DNA from 4 places in the Streptomyces sp. NPDC056169 genome. Region 4 is predicted to be linked to each of the others. Evidence: riboswitches for the same ligand, from Rfam matches in the RefSeq annotation. Region 4 holds a riboswitch; each other region holds the start of a gene.

Region 1 (3,350 bases), on a different contig from region 4:
CCTGCGTACCGCCCCAGATCTGGCGGGCCCTGAGGATGGAGAGGACCAGGTTGACGCGGGCCTCGCCTTCCGGGGCGCCGCCCAGGACGTGCAGGCCGTCGCGGATCTGGGCGTCCTTGACCTCGCACAGCCAGCCGTCGACGTGCAGCAGGAAGTCGTCGAAGCCGTCGTCCTCCGGGCGGTCCTGGAGCCCCAGGTCGTGGTCCAGCTTCGCCGCCTGGATCAGCGTCCAGATCTGGGCGCGGATCGCCGGCAGCTTCGACGGGTCCATGGAAGAGATCTGCGCGTACTCGTCGAGCAGCTGCTCCAGGCGCGCGATGTCGCCGTACGACTCGGCGCGCGCCATCGGCGGCACCAGGTGGTCGACGAGCGTCGCGTGCACGCGCCGCTTGGCCTGCGTGCCCTCGCCCGGGTCGTTGACGAGGAAGGGGTAGATCAGGGGGATGTCGCCGAGGGCCGCGTCGGGGCCGCAGGCGGCGGACAGGCCGGCGTTCTTCCCGGGCAGCCACTCCAGGTTGCCGTGCTTGCCCAGGTGGACCATGGCGTCGGCGCCGAAGCCGCCGTCCTCGGCGCGGGCGGCGATCCAGCGGTAGGCCGCCAGGTAGTGGTGGGACGGCGGCAGATCGGGGTCGTGGTAGATCGCGATCGGGTTCTCGCCGAAGCCGCGCGGCGGCTGGATGAGGACCAGCAGGTTCCCGCGGCGCAGGGCGGCGAGCACGATGTCGCCCTCCGGGTTGCGGGAGCGGTCGAGGAACATCTCGCCGGGCGCCGGGCCCCAGTGCTCCTCGACGGACGCGCGGAGCTCGGCGGGGAGTTCGGCGTACCAGCGCTTGTAGTCGGCGGCCGGGATCCGGACCGGGTTGCGGGCGAGCTGCTCCTCGGTGAGCCAGTCCTGGTCGTGGCCGCCGGCCTCGATGAGGGCGTAGATCAGCTCGTCGCCGTCGCCGGAGACGAGACCGGGGAGCTCCTCGGTCGGGCCGAAGTCGTATCCCTCCGCGATCAGGCGGCGGAGGAGGGAGACGGCGGAGGCCGGGGTGTCCAGGCCGACCGCGTTGCCGATGCGGGAGTGCTTCGTCGGGTACGCGGAGAGGACGAGCGCCAGCTTCTTCTCGGCGTTCGGGATGTGGCGGAGCCGCGCGTGGCGGACCGCGATTCCGGCGACCCGGGCGGCGCGCTCGGCGTCCGCGACGTATGCGGGCAGGCCGTCCGCGTCGATCTCCTTGAAGGAGAACGGGACGGTGATGAGCCGGCCGTCGAACTCGGGGACGGCGACCTGGCTGGCCGCGTCCAGCGGCGACAGGCCCTCGTCGTTCTCCTCCCAGTTCTCGCGCGAACCGGTCAGGCACAGCGCCTGGAGGATCGGCACGTCGAGCGCGGCGAGCGCGCCCGCGTCCCAGGCCTCCTCGTCGCCGCCGGCCTGCGCCTCGGCGGGCTTGGTGCCGCCCGCGGCGAGGACGGTGGTGACGATCGCGTCGGCGGTACGGAGCCGGTCGAGCAGCTCCGCCTCGGGGGCGCGCAGGGACGCCACGTACAGCGGGAGCGCCTGGGCGCCCGTGTCCTCGATCGCCTCGCACAGGGTGTCCACGAAGGCGGTGTTCCCGCTCATGTGGTGGGCGCGGTAGTAGAGCACCGCGATCGTCGGGCCGCTCTCGGTACGGGCCGTGCGCTCCAGGGGGCCCCAGGTGGGGGCGGCGGCCGGGGCCTCGAAGCCGTGGCCGGTGAGGAGGACGGTGTCGGAGAGGAAGCGGGCGAGCTGCTCCAGGTTCGAGGGGCCGCCGTGCGCGAGGTAGGCGTGCGCCTCGGTGGCGACGCCGACGGGGACCGTCGAGGTCTCCATCAGCTGCGCGTCGGGGGCCTGTTCGCCGCTGAGCACGACGACCGGCTTCCCGGTGGCGCGGATCGCGTCGATCCCCTCCTCCCAGGAACGGAGGCCGCCGAGGAGGCGGACGACGACGAGCTCGACGCCGTCGAGGAGGGCGGGCAGTTCGGCGAGGGGCAGCCGGGAGGGGTTGGCGAAGCGGTACTCCACCGGGCCCTCGGCCGAGGCGGCGTTCGCCGCGCGGGCACTGAGCAGGTCGGTGTCGGAGTGCGACAGCAGCAGAAGCATGGCGTGCGCAGGCCCTTCCTCGGGGTTGTCCGCGCCCCGGGTGGTCGTGTGGACGGCGGGAGTTCCTGGCTCACCCGTGCCATCGCTGGTACGGGCTCACAGTGGCGGGACCGCGCCGGATTCTCACCGGGCTTCCTCCCCGGGGCCCTGGGACCCCATGCCGATCTGCATCCTAGATCGTGGCGTCGTCGGGGCGGGGCGGGCCGTGGAGTCGGCCGGATCACACTCGGTGGCGGCCCGGTGCCCCGTGGGTATGCTCGCCGCCATGCCGCCCACCCCTCCCCCGACGCCCGAACGGGACGAAGCTCGCATACGGGACCGTGGCGACGCCTGCCCCGGGGCGCTGCGCCTGCACGCCGCCGACGACGGCCGGCTGGCCCGACTGCGGCTGCCCGCAGGACGTCTGACGTCTCGTCAGGTCGAGGCTCTGGCGACGGCCGCGGAGTCCCTGGGCGACGGGCGGATCAGCCTCACCTCCCGGGGGAACGCGGAGCTGCGCGGCCTCACGGAGGAGTGCGGGGCGGAGCTCGCCGCACTGCTCGCGGAGGCGGGCCTGCTGCCCTCCCCCACCCACGAACGCGTCCGCAACATCGTCGCCTCGCCCGCCGCCGGTCTCGACGGACTCGGCGGCCCCGAGGTCCAGTTGTGGGCCCGCGAGCTCGACGGGCTGCTGTGCGGCGAGCCGTGGGCCGCGGCGCTTTCCGGCCGTTTCCTGTTCGTGCTCGACGACGGGCGCGGTGACGTGGCGGGGCTCGGCGGCGATGTGACCTTGGTCGCAGTGGAGCCGGGGACGGCGGTCCTGTACGTCGGCGGGCGGGCCTTCCGGGTCGGCGGAGCCGACGCGCCCCGGGCCGCGCTCGCCGCCGCCGGGGCCTTCCTGGACGCCGCCCGCACGGCCGGAAACGGCGCCTGGCGGGTGCGGGAGCTGCCGGAGGACCACGCCCCGGACGTCGCGGGCGCGCTCGCCCGCGCGGGGATCGCGGCGGAGCCCGTACCCGCGCCACACCTACGTGAGCGCGCGCCCCTCGCCCCCGGGCCCCTCGGCGCCACCGCCCTGTACGTCCTCGTGCCCCTCGGCCGCCTCACCGCCGCCCAGCTGCGCGCGCTGCTGCCCGCCGACGAGGTACGGCTGACGCCGTGGCGCGGTGCCGTCGTCGTCGGGGCGCGGGCGCGGGCGACGGACGCGGACCGGCTCGGGGAGCGGCTCCCGGACCGGCTCGGGGACCAGCTCCCGGACCGGCTC
Region 2 (3,350 bases), on a different contig from region 4:
TGGGCGTCCCACACGCCGAGCCGCTTCAGCTCGTCGACGAGGTACGAGTTGACCTGGAGGAACTCGCCCGACAGCGTCTCGCGCTTGAAGAGGTTGGAGACCTGCGGCTCGATGCACTCGTAGACGCCCGCGATCGAGGCGATGGTCGCCGTCGGCGCGATCGCCAGGAGCAGGCTGTTGCGCATGCCGACCGCGGCGATCCGCTCGCGCAGGGCCGCCCAGCGCTCCGGCCAGTTGAGCTCGACGTCGTAGTGGTCCGGGTGCAGGACACCGCGGGCCGTGCGCGTCTTGTCCCAGGCCGGGACGGGGCCGCTGCGCTCGGCGAGGTCGGCGGAGGCCTCGTACGCGGCGAGCATGATCCGCTCGGCGATACGGGTGGACAGCGCGCGCGCCTCGGGGGAGTCGAACGGCAGCTTCAGCTGGAAGAAGACGTCCTGGAGGCCCATCGCGCCCAGGCCCACCGGCCGCCAGCGGGCGTTGGAACGCCCGGCCTGCTCGGTCGGGTAGAAGTTGATGTCGACGACCCGGTCGAGGAAGGTGACGGCCGTGCGGACGGTCGCGTCGAGCCGCTCCCAGTCGATGTCCTGGGTCGAAACGTCCACGAACGCGCCGAGGTTGACCGAGCCCAGGTTGCAGACCGCGGTCTCGCCGTCGTCCGTGACCTCCAGGATCTCCGTGCAGAGGTTGGAGGAGTGGACGGTGTGGCCGGGCTCGGCGGTCTGGTTGGCCGTCCGGTTCGAGGCGTCCTTGAAGGTCATCCAGCCGTTGCCGGTCTGGGCCAGGGTCCGCATCATCCGGCCGTACAGGTCGCGGGCCGGCATCGTCTTGCGGGCCAGGCCCTTCGCCTCGGCGGCGCGGTAGGCGGCGTCGAACTCCTCGCCCCACAGGTCGACGAGCTCGGGCACGTCCGCCGGGGAGAAGAGCGACCAGTCGGCGTCGGCGTTGACGCGGCGCATGAACTCGTCCGGGATCCAGTGCGCCAGGTTCAGGTTGTGCGTACGGCGCTGGTCCTCGCCCGTGTTGTCGCGGAGCTCCAGGAACTCCTCGATGTCCGCGTGCCAGGTCTCCAGGTAGACGGCGGCGGCGCCCTTGCGGCGGCCGCCCTGGTTCACGGCGGCGACGGAGGCGTCGAGGGTCTTCAGGAACGGGACGATGCCGTTGGAGTGCCCGTTGGTGCCGCGGATGAGGGAACCGCGGGCGCGGATGCGGGAGTAGGAGAGCCCGATGCCGCCGGCGTGCTTCGAGAGGCGCGCGACCTGGTGGTAGCGGTCGTAGATGGAGTCCAGCTCGTCCTGCGGGGAGTCGAGGAGGTAGCAGGAGGACATCTGCGGGTGGCGGGTGCCGGAGTTGAAGAGCGTGGGGGAGGACGGCAGGTAGTCCAGGCGGCTCATCAGGCCGTACAGCGCGCCGACCTCGTCGAGCGCGCGGACGCTCTCGTCCTCGGCGAGGCCGCAGGCGACGCGGAGCATGAAGTGCTGCGGGGTCTCGATCACCTTGCGGGTGATCGGGTGGCGCAGCAGGTAGCGCGAGAAGAGGGTGCGCAGACCGAAGTAGCCGAAGCGGTCGTCGGCGGTCTGGTCGATGGTCGCGTCGAGGCGGTCCGCGTGCCGCGCGACGAAGTCGGCGGTGCGGTCGGCGATCAGGCCCTCGCGGTGGCCGACGGCCACGGAGGCCGAGAAGCAGACCGCGCCCTGGCCGGCGGCCTCTTCGGCGATGGTGATCGTCAGGAGCCGGGCGGCGAGCCGGGAGTAGGCCGGGTCCTCGGAGATCAGACCGGCGGCCGCCTCGGTGGCCAGCTCGCGCAGTTCCGCCTCGTCCGACGTGGCGCTGCGGCCGCGGAGCGCGGCGGCGGCGATCTTGCCGGGGTCGGTGTCGGGGAGGTCGGCGGTGAGATCGGTCAGGGTCCGCAGCAGCACGGTGCCGGGTCCGTCGCTCTCGATCGCCGTGGCCGGATCGGCGGGCGCGATGGTCACGTGGGGGCTCTCCCTCGCTCGGCTCGGGGCCGCGGCGGGGGAAGGCGGGCAGGCGGGCATCCGTACACAGGACGCGCCGCGTCCACCGGCCCACTCCGCGAGGCCCGGACGTCAGTGACACCCGGAACGGCTGGACCGGGTGTGCTGTCGGCAGGTCCTCGGACTCACTTCGTACGAATCAACACGAAGCACACCGTTGCGGGACAGTTCCGGATTCGCGCCGGATTTCCCTGCGTCGACAGCGAGGACGAGCATACATGTGGGGGGCGCTGCTCGCAGAACCCCCCACATGTTGTGTCGTCCGTGTGTCAGAACTCCAGGGCGTAGGTCCGCAGCTGGTGGCCGGGAATCGGTTCCCAGTCCCGCTCGGGGGTGCGGACGAAGCCCATCCGCTCGTAGATCCGGTGCGCCGAGACCATCTTCGCGTCGGTGGAGAGCACGAGCCGCGCGCACCCCGGCAGGGCCCGTGCGCGGTCCGCACAGGCGCGGACGAGGGCCTCTCCGACGCCCCTGCCGCGGGCCTCCGGAGCGACCGCGAGCATCCGGAACTCGGCCTCGCCGGCGACGGCGATGTCCGCCCACGGGGTGGAGCCGGGGGCGAAGGTCACCCCGCCGATGATCCGGTCGTCCTCGTCGGCGGCGACGAGCACCTCGGCCTCGCGGGCCCGCCGGGCCGTGTCCTTCAGTACGTCCAGGTAGAAGTCGTCCTCGCCGTACAGCAGCAGCCCGTCGTTCAGGTATGTCAGCCCGGTGAGTTCCCCGAGCTCCTCGTGTTCCTCGGGCCGTACCGCCCTGATCGTGAAGTCCATGGGGGCAGTGTGCCCCGGGGGTACGGGAAGGGGCCCGGGATTTCCTGGCGGAGATCCCGGGCCCCTGTGTCGTACCGCGAGGTCAGTGCGCTCCGGCGCCGACCTTCGGGTCCGCCTGCGGGTCCGGCTTCGGCTTCGCCGCGCGGGCCGGCGCGTCGACCGTGTAGTCCGACGGGGAGGTCTCGTCGACGCCCTCGGGGGCCTTCAGGGCCTTGAGGACGAAGGTCAGGACGACCGTGACGACGACGTTGAGGACGAACGCGGTGAGGCCGATGTAGCCGATCTCGCCGATGCCCGGGATCTCGGCGGAGGAGCCGCCGAAGTGCTTCTGCGTCGGGCTGGCGACGCCGTACGCGGCGACCGTGCCGTAGACCATGCCGACGGCCCAGCCGGCGAGCAGCGCCCAGCGGTGGAACCAGCGGGTGAAGAGGCCGCCGACCAGCGCCGGGAAGGTCTGGAGGATCCAGATCCCGCCGAGCAGCTGGAAGTTGATGGCGACCGTCTTGTCCATGGTGAGGACGAAGGCCAGCGCGCCGACCTTCACCAAGAGCGAGACCAGCTTGGAGAC
Region 3 (3,350 bases), on a different contig from region 4:
GCCGGGCGAACCTCGTACGGACGCCCGTCCGGCCCGGTGAGAGGTCTCGGGGACTGAGGGGGCGCGCACCTACCGCCCACGCGCCCCTTGTCCGACCGCGCGCTCCGGCGAACGGAGCAACGGGCGCTGGGGCCGCCCGTACCAAGATCCATAGCCTGACGTCCGGCGCGTGATCTCGCGTCTGTCGGACAGAGAAGGCAAGCGACTCCGTGAAACTTTCGATGTTGCAGCGCATGGCCTGGCTCACCGCGGCGACCGCGCTGCTGACGACGCTGGGCTCCGCCCCCGCCGGGGCCGCCGGAGAGTGGCAGAAGGTCGGTGGCGACGTCCTCAGCGGTGTCAGCGGTCTCGCGTACGAGGGCCGTACCGACGACGGCACCGGCGTGCAGGTCCTGGTCGTCCATGACAACAAGCGGTCCGGGCAACAGCGGCTGTCCCGGATCACCCATCGGGAGGGTTCCGACACCGTCGCGCCGCTCACCTGGGACGGGCCGGAGCCGGTCGACCTGGAGGCCATCGAGGCCGTCCCGGGGATGCCGGGCGAGTACCTGGCACTCACCAGCCGCGGAGTCCTGTTCCGCCTGAAGGTCGCCGGCTCGACGGCGACGGTCGTCGACTACACGCCGCTGCCGGCGATCGGCGAGGGCGACGACTTCGAGAGCTTCGCGCTCGTCGCCCAGAACGGAAAGCTCGCCGCCCTGTGGGCGGACCGGGGCGCCGGCCCCGGCCGTCCCGCCACCCTGTACGCGGCGCCGCTGACGTTCGCCGCGTGGGGGCAGCCGCTGTTCGGGGCGGTGACGAGCCGGACCTACCGGGCCGCACACCCCGCCGACGACGGTGCACGGCACATCTCCGACATCGCGGTGACCGCCGCCGGCAGGCTCGTCGTGGGGTCGGCGGCGGACGCCGGCGACGACGGCCCGTTCGACTCGGCGGTGAGCGACGCCGGCCGGGTGACGATCTCGGCGACGGGCCGGGTACGGGTCGCGCTCGCGGCCTCCCCGACCGTGCTCGGGACGTACCCCCAGTACAAGGTCGAGGCGGTGGAGTGCCTGCCCGAGTCCGCGGACACGCTGCTCGGCACCGACGACGAGAACCTCGGCGGCTTCGTCCGGACCGAGTCCTTCTGCGGCGCCTGACCCCGACACGCACGCACGCACACGCACGTACGACCCGACATGACGGACTCCGGGGCCCGGTGGCGCTCCGGAGTCCCGTCGCGTGCGAACAACCGGACGACCAGGCTAGGCTGCGGGTGCAGCTGGTTCGCCCCGTCAGCCGGACGGGATGCGTCGTAAGAGGGAACCCGGTGGGAATCCGGGACTGCCCCGCAGCGGTGAGCGGGAACGACCGCCGTCATCAGCACTGGACCCGGGACGGGTCTGGGAAGCGACGGCCACTAGGAGTCCTCCCCCGTGAGGACGTGCCCGCGAGTCCGAAGACCTGCCCGTTGCCCGCACGCGGACGATTCCGCGCGCGGACATTCCGGTGACCTCGTGGGCGGGTCGGCGTACAGAGCGAGAAGGACGACCGCGTCGCACCGCGCCGGGTCGCGCCGTCCGTTCCGTCACCCCTTCGCGTCCGCGTCCCGTCTCCGGGATCTCAGGGATTCATCTCGCGAAGGAGATCTCCGTGACCACCAAGTCCGCAGCCGCGGCAGCGCAGTCCACCCTGTACGGCTACCCCCGCCAAGGGCCCGACCGGGAACTGAAGAAGGCCGTCGAGGGGTACTGGAAGGGCCGCGTCACCGCCGACGCCCTCCGGAGCACCGCCGCCGACCTGCGCGCCACCACCTGGCGGCAGCTGGCCGCCGCCGGCATCACCGAGGTCCCCACCGGCGACTTCTCGTACTACGACCACGTCCTCGACACCACCGTCATGGTGGGCGCGATCCCCGAGCGCCACCGGGCGGCCGTCGCCGCGGATCCGCTCGACGGGTACTTCGCCATGGCGCGCGGCACCCAGGACGTCGCACCGCTGGAGATGACCAAGTGGTTCGACACCAACTACCACTATCTCGTCCCGGAGTTGGGGCCCGGCACGGTCTTCTCCACCGACTCCTCCCAGCAGGTCACCGCGCTCCGCGAGGCCCTCGCCCTGGGCCTCGCCGCCCGGCCCGTCCTGATCGGCCCCGTCACCTACCTGCTGCTCGCCAAGCCGGCGCCCGGCGTGGCCGCCGACTTCGATCCGCTCACCCTCCTCGACCGGCTGCTCCCGGTGTACGCCGAGGTCCTCGCCGACCTGCGGGCGGCGGGCGCGGACTGGATCCAGCTCGACGAGCCCGCGCTCGTCCAGGACCGCACCCCGGCGGAACTGAACGCCGCCACCCGCGCCTACCGCGACCTCGGCGGGCTCACGGACCGGCCCAAGCTCCTGGTCGCCTCCTACTTCGACCGACTCGGCGACGCCCTCCCGGTGTTGGCCAAGGCGCCGGTCGAGGGGCTCGCGCTCGACTTCACGGAGCGGGCGGCCGCCAACCTCGACGCGCTCGCCGCCGCCGGCGGCCTGCCGGGCAAGCGGCTCGTCGCCGGTGTGGTCAACGGCCGCAACATCTGGGTCAACGACCTCGCGGCGTCGCTCACCACCCTCGGCACCCTCCTCGGCCTCGCCGACCGCGTCGACGTGGCGGGCTCCTGCTCCCTGCTGCACGTCCCGCTCGACGCGGCGGCCGAACGCGAGATCGATCCGCAGATCCTGCGCTGGCTCGCCTTCGCCCGCCAGAAGACCGCCGAGGTCGTGACCCTGACGAAGGGCCTGTCACAGGGCACCGGGGCCATCACCGCCGAGCTCGCCGCCAACCGCGCCGACCTCGCCTCGCGGGCCGGCTCCCCCATCACCCGCGACCCGGCCGTCCGTTCCCGCGCCGCCGCCGTCACCGCCTCCGACACCCGGCGCCCCCAGCCGTACGCCGAACGGGCCGCCGCCCAACACGCCACCCTCCGGCTTCCGTTGCTCCCCAGTACGACCATCGGCTCGTTCCCGCAGACCGCGGAGCTGCGGACCGCCCGGGCCGACCTGCGGGCCGGCCGGATCGACACCGCCGGGTACGAGGAGCGCATCAGGTCCGAGATCCAGGAAGTGATCTCCTTCCAGGAGAAGACCGGCCTCGACGTCCTGGTCCACGGCGAGCCCGAACGCAACGACATGGTCCAGTACTTCGCCGAACAGCTCACGGGCTACCTCGCCACGCGGCACGGCTGGGTCCAGTCCTACGGCACCCGCTACGTCCGGCCGCCGGTCCTCGCCGGCGACATCTCCCGGCCGGCGCCGATGACGGTCCGCTGGACGGCGTACGCCCGGTCCCTCACCGCCAAGCCCGTCAAGGGCATGCTCACCGGACCCGTCACCAT
Region 4 (3,350 bases):
CGCGATGCCCATGTTCACGATGTCCGTGCGCCGCAGGTTGATCTCGGCCGGACTGCCCGCCCCCTCGCAGATCACGGCGTCGTACATGCCCCGGAGTTCCTCCAGGCACGCCATCACCGGCTCGAAGAGTTCCTTCTGCCGCCCGCCGTGGTAGCCGCGGGCGGACAGCTCGCCCACCGGCTTGCCCATCAGGACGACCTGGCTGGAGCGGTCGCTGCCCGGCTTGAGCAGGACCGGGTTCATGAGCGCGGTCGGCTCGACCCGGGCGGCCTGGGCCTGCATGGCCTGGGCCCGCCCGATCTCGGCGCCCTCGCGGGTCACGAAGGAGTTGAGGGACATGTTCTGTCCCTTGAACGGCGCCACCTTCAGGCCCTTGCGGACCAGCCAGCGGCAGATGCCGGCCGTCACGACGCTCTTGCCGGCGTCGGACGTGGTCCCGGCGACCAGCAGGCCCCCACCCCTCATGCGTTCCTCCGCTTCGCGTTCTTCACGGCAGCACCGATGATCATGCGGCCGCCGACACAGGCGGCCAGGGTCACGGCGGTGACCCGGCGCGAGAGCCGGACCGCCCGGTCGATGTCGGCGACCTCGACGGGCCGCCCTTCCCCGTTCAGCACGGGCCGGTGCTCGACCCGCCCGCCGTACGAGAGGGTCCCCCCGAGCCGTACGCCGAGGGCGCCCGCGAACGAGGCCTCGACGGGCCCCGCGTTGGGGCTCGGGTGCCGGTCCGCGTCCGCCCGCCAGGCCCGTACGGCCCCGCGCGGATTCCCTCCGGCGAGCGTCGCGGCGACGGCCGTCAGCCGGGCTCCGGGCCAGCCGGCCACGTCGTCGAGCCGGGCCGAGGCCCAGCCGAAGCGGCGGTGGCGCGGGGACTTGTGGCCGACCATCGCGTCGAGGGTGTTGACGGCCCGGAAGGCGACGAGGCCCGGCACGCCGGCGACCGCGCCCCAGAAGAGGGCGCCGACCACGGCGTCGGAGGTGTTCTCGGCGACGGACTCGACGACCGCGCGGGCCATCGCGGGACCGTCCAGGGACTGCGGGTCGCGCCCGCACAGGTGCGGCAGCCGCTCCCGGGCGACGTCCAGGTCCCCGACGGCGAGCGCCCCGCCGATCGCACGGGCCTCGCGGCCCAGGGTCGTCCCGCCGACGACGGCCCAGACGGAGGCGGCGGTGAGCGCCACGGCGGCGGCCGGCCGGTCCCGGACGGCCCGGGCGGCGAGCGCGCCGAGGGCGGCGGTGGAGCCGGCGCAGACGGCGGTGTGCAGGGCGCCCCAGCCGCGGTGGTCGTGGTGGAGGCGCTGTTCGACCGCGGCGGCGGCCCGGCCGAAGGCGGCGACGGGGTGTCCGCGGCGGGGATCGCCGACGAGCCGGTCGACGGCGAGCCCGAGGGCCGCGCCGTACGCGAATCCGTCCGGGGAAAGGCGGCTGGTTCTGGTGCGGCCGGGCATGGCGCAGGTCCTCACTCAGGGTCCGCGCCCTGGATCGACGTGACCGGCGGCGAGAGTTCCTGACTTCCGGACCCGTCGGATCCGGTCACAGTGGCGGGACCGCGCCGGATTCGCACCGGACTTCCTCTGCTGCCGCCGTAATGGCCTCGGCAGTCCACCACGGCCCGCGAACACCCGTCAACTCACCCTTGACCTGCGACAGGTCACTGTGCGAAGCACCACAAACACGGACCACACACACGACGGCCGGGCGGTCGCACCCGAAGGTGCGGACCGCCCGGCCGTCGTACAGAGAGGACCGTCAGGCGACGATCAGATAGATGCCGTACGCCACGGCCGCCACGCACAGGGCGAAGCAGGCGTAGGCGCCGGTGCGGGCCATCGTGGCCGAGCCGCCCTGGGCGGCGGCCTGCTCCTGCTTGGAGAGGCCGATGATGCCGAGGGTGAAGAGGCCCACGAGGGCGACGGTCGCCACGAGGCTGACCCCGAAGACGGCGCCGAGAGCTGCCCAGTCGATCTTCATGTCGTTGGTTCCTTACACCGCTGCGGCGGGGGCCGGGGGAGCGGCCGGGTCCGTGGGGACCGGCGAGGGGATGGTGGTCTTGAGGTCCTCGTCCGCGACGGCGGCGACGGAACCGGCCGGCGGCGGGGTGACGGCCGCGATGGCGGTGGTCACCACACCCGCGGGCTCGGACTCGCCGTCGAGGTCGTCGTCGGTGACGTTGTTGTGGTCGACCGGCTTGCGGCGGGACAGCGACCAGATGACGGCCGAGCCGGAGACCAGCAGGACCGCGACGGCGGCGATGCCCCAGGGGCCCTGCTTGGTGAGGAACTCGGCACCGGCGCCGACGAGGGCGGCGGCGGGCAGGGTCAGGCCCCAGGCGACGAACATCCGGGTCGCGGTCGACCAGCGGACGACGCCGCCCTTGCGGCCGAGGCCCGCGCCCATCACGGCACCCGAGCAGGACTGGGTGGTGGAGAGGGAGAAGCCGAGGTGCGAGGAGGCGAGGATGACCGTGGCGGCGCTGGTCTGGGCGGCGAAGCCCTGCTGCGGCTGGAGGTCGGTGAGGCCCTTGCCCATGGTGCGGATGATGCGCCAGCCGCCGAGGTAGGTGCCGAGCGCGATCGCGACGCCGGCGGCGACGATGACCCAGAGAGGCGGGTTGGAGCCGGGGGCGACGACGCCCTGGGTGACCAGGGCGAGGGTGATGATGCCCATCGTCTTCTGGGCGTCGTTGGTGCCGTGGGCGAGGGAGACGAGACCCGCGGAGGCGATCTGGCCGACCCGGTAGCCCTTGGCGGTGTGCTTCGCCTCGGTCTTGGCGCCGATCTTGTACGTCAGCCGGGTGGCCAGCATCGCGGCGAGGCCGGCGACGATCGGCGCGGCGACGGCCGGGATGAGGACCTTGGTGACGATGGTGGGGCCGTTCACGGCCGACCAGCCGGCCGACATGACCGCTGCGCCGATGAGGCCGCCGAAGAGCGCGTGGGAGGAGCTGGACGGCAGGCCCAGGAGCCAGGTCAGCAGGTTCCACAGGATGGCGCCCACGAGCGCCGCGAAGATCACTTCTGTACGAATGCCCTCTTCGTTGATGATCCCGCCGGAGATCGTCTTGGCGACCTCCACGGACAGGAACGCGCCGACGAGGTTCAGCACGGCGGACATGGCCACCGCCGTCTTGGGCTTGAGTGCACCGGTCGAGATGGTCGTGGCCATCGCGTTGGCGGTGTCGTGGAAACCGTTCGTGAAATCGAACACGAGAGCTGTCACGACCACAATGGCGAGCAGCAGCGTGATGTGTTCCATTTACCCAGGCAATCGTTTGACGTCAGTGGCTCGACGAACGTAAGCAACCTGGGTGAACGGAAGATGAACTGGGGCGGGCGACGTGGTGTCCCCAT

The links. Region 4 has a riboswitch for cobalamin ahead of ACFC0G_RS00325 (cobalamin biosynthesis protein). Riboswitches for the same ligand answer to the same signal wherever they lie in the genome.
Region 1: linked by a shared signal. The riboswitch ahead of cobN (cobaltochelatase subunit CobN) and the one ahead of ACFC0G_RS00325 (cobalamin biosynthesis protein) in region 4 are both predicted to bind cobalamin.
Region 2: linked by a shared signal. The riboswitch ahead of ACFC0G_RS10560 (ribonucleoside-diphosphate reductase subunit alpha) and the one ahead of ACFC0G_RS00325 (cobalamin biosynthesis protein) in region 4 are both predicted to bind cobalamin.
Region 3: linked by a shared signal. The riboswitch ahead of metE (5-methyltetrahydropteroyltriglutamate--homocysteine S-methyltransferase) and the one ahead of ACFC0G_RS00325 (cobalamin biosynthesis protein) in region 4 are both predicted to bind cobalamin.

The regions. Positions count from the first base shown of each region.
Region 1 is NZ_JBHJUO010000003.1:42,859-46,208, forward strand. It holds gene cobN (cobaltochelatase subunit CobN) at 1-2,107, opposite strand, end outside; cobalamin riboswitch at 2,148-2,281, opposite strand; gene ACFC0G_RS05120 (cobalamin biosynthesis protein CobG) at 2,361-3,350, shown strand, end outside.
Region 2 is NZ_JBHJUO010000005.1:350,784-354,133, reverse strand. It holds gene ACFC0G_RS10560 (ribonucleoside-diphosphate reductase subunit alpha) at 1-1,973, opposite strand, end outside; cobalamin riboswitch at 2,105-2,245, opposite strand; gene ACFC0G_RS10555 (GNAT family N-acetyltransferase) at 2,282-2,782, opposite strand; gene mctP (monocarboxylate uptake permease MctP) at 2,865-3,350, opposite strand, start outside.
Region 3 is NZ_JBHJUO010000018.1:139,637-142,986, reverse strand. It holds gene ACFC0G_RS28800 (Lrp/AsnC family transcriptional regulator) at 1-40, shown strand, start outside; gene ACFC0G_RS28795 (hypothetical protein) at 234-1,139, shown strand; cobalamin riboswitch at 1,246-1,466, shown strand; gene metE (5-methyltetrahydropteroyltriglutamate--homocysteine S-methyltransferase) at 1,633-3,350, shown strand, end outside.
Region 4 is NZ_JBHJUO010000001.1:57,771-61,120, reverse strand. It holds gene ACFC0G_RS00330 (cobyric acid synthase) at 1-465, opposite strand, end outside; gene ACFC0G_RS00325 (cobalamin biosynthesis protein) at 462-1,448, opposite strand; cobalamin riboswitch at 1,482-1,614, opposite strand; gene ACFC0G_RS00320 (hypothetical protein) at 1,750-1,971, opposite strand; gene ACFC0G_RS00315 (anion permease) at 1,984-3,255, opposite strand.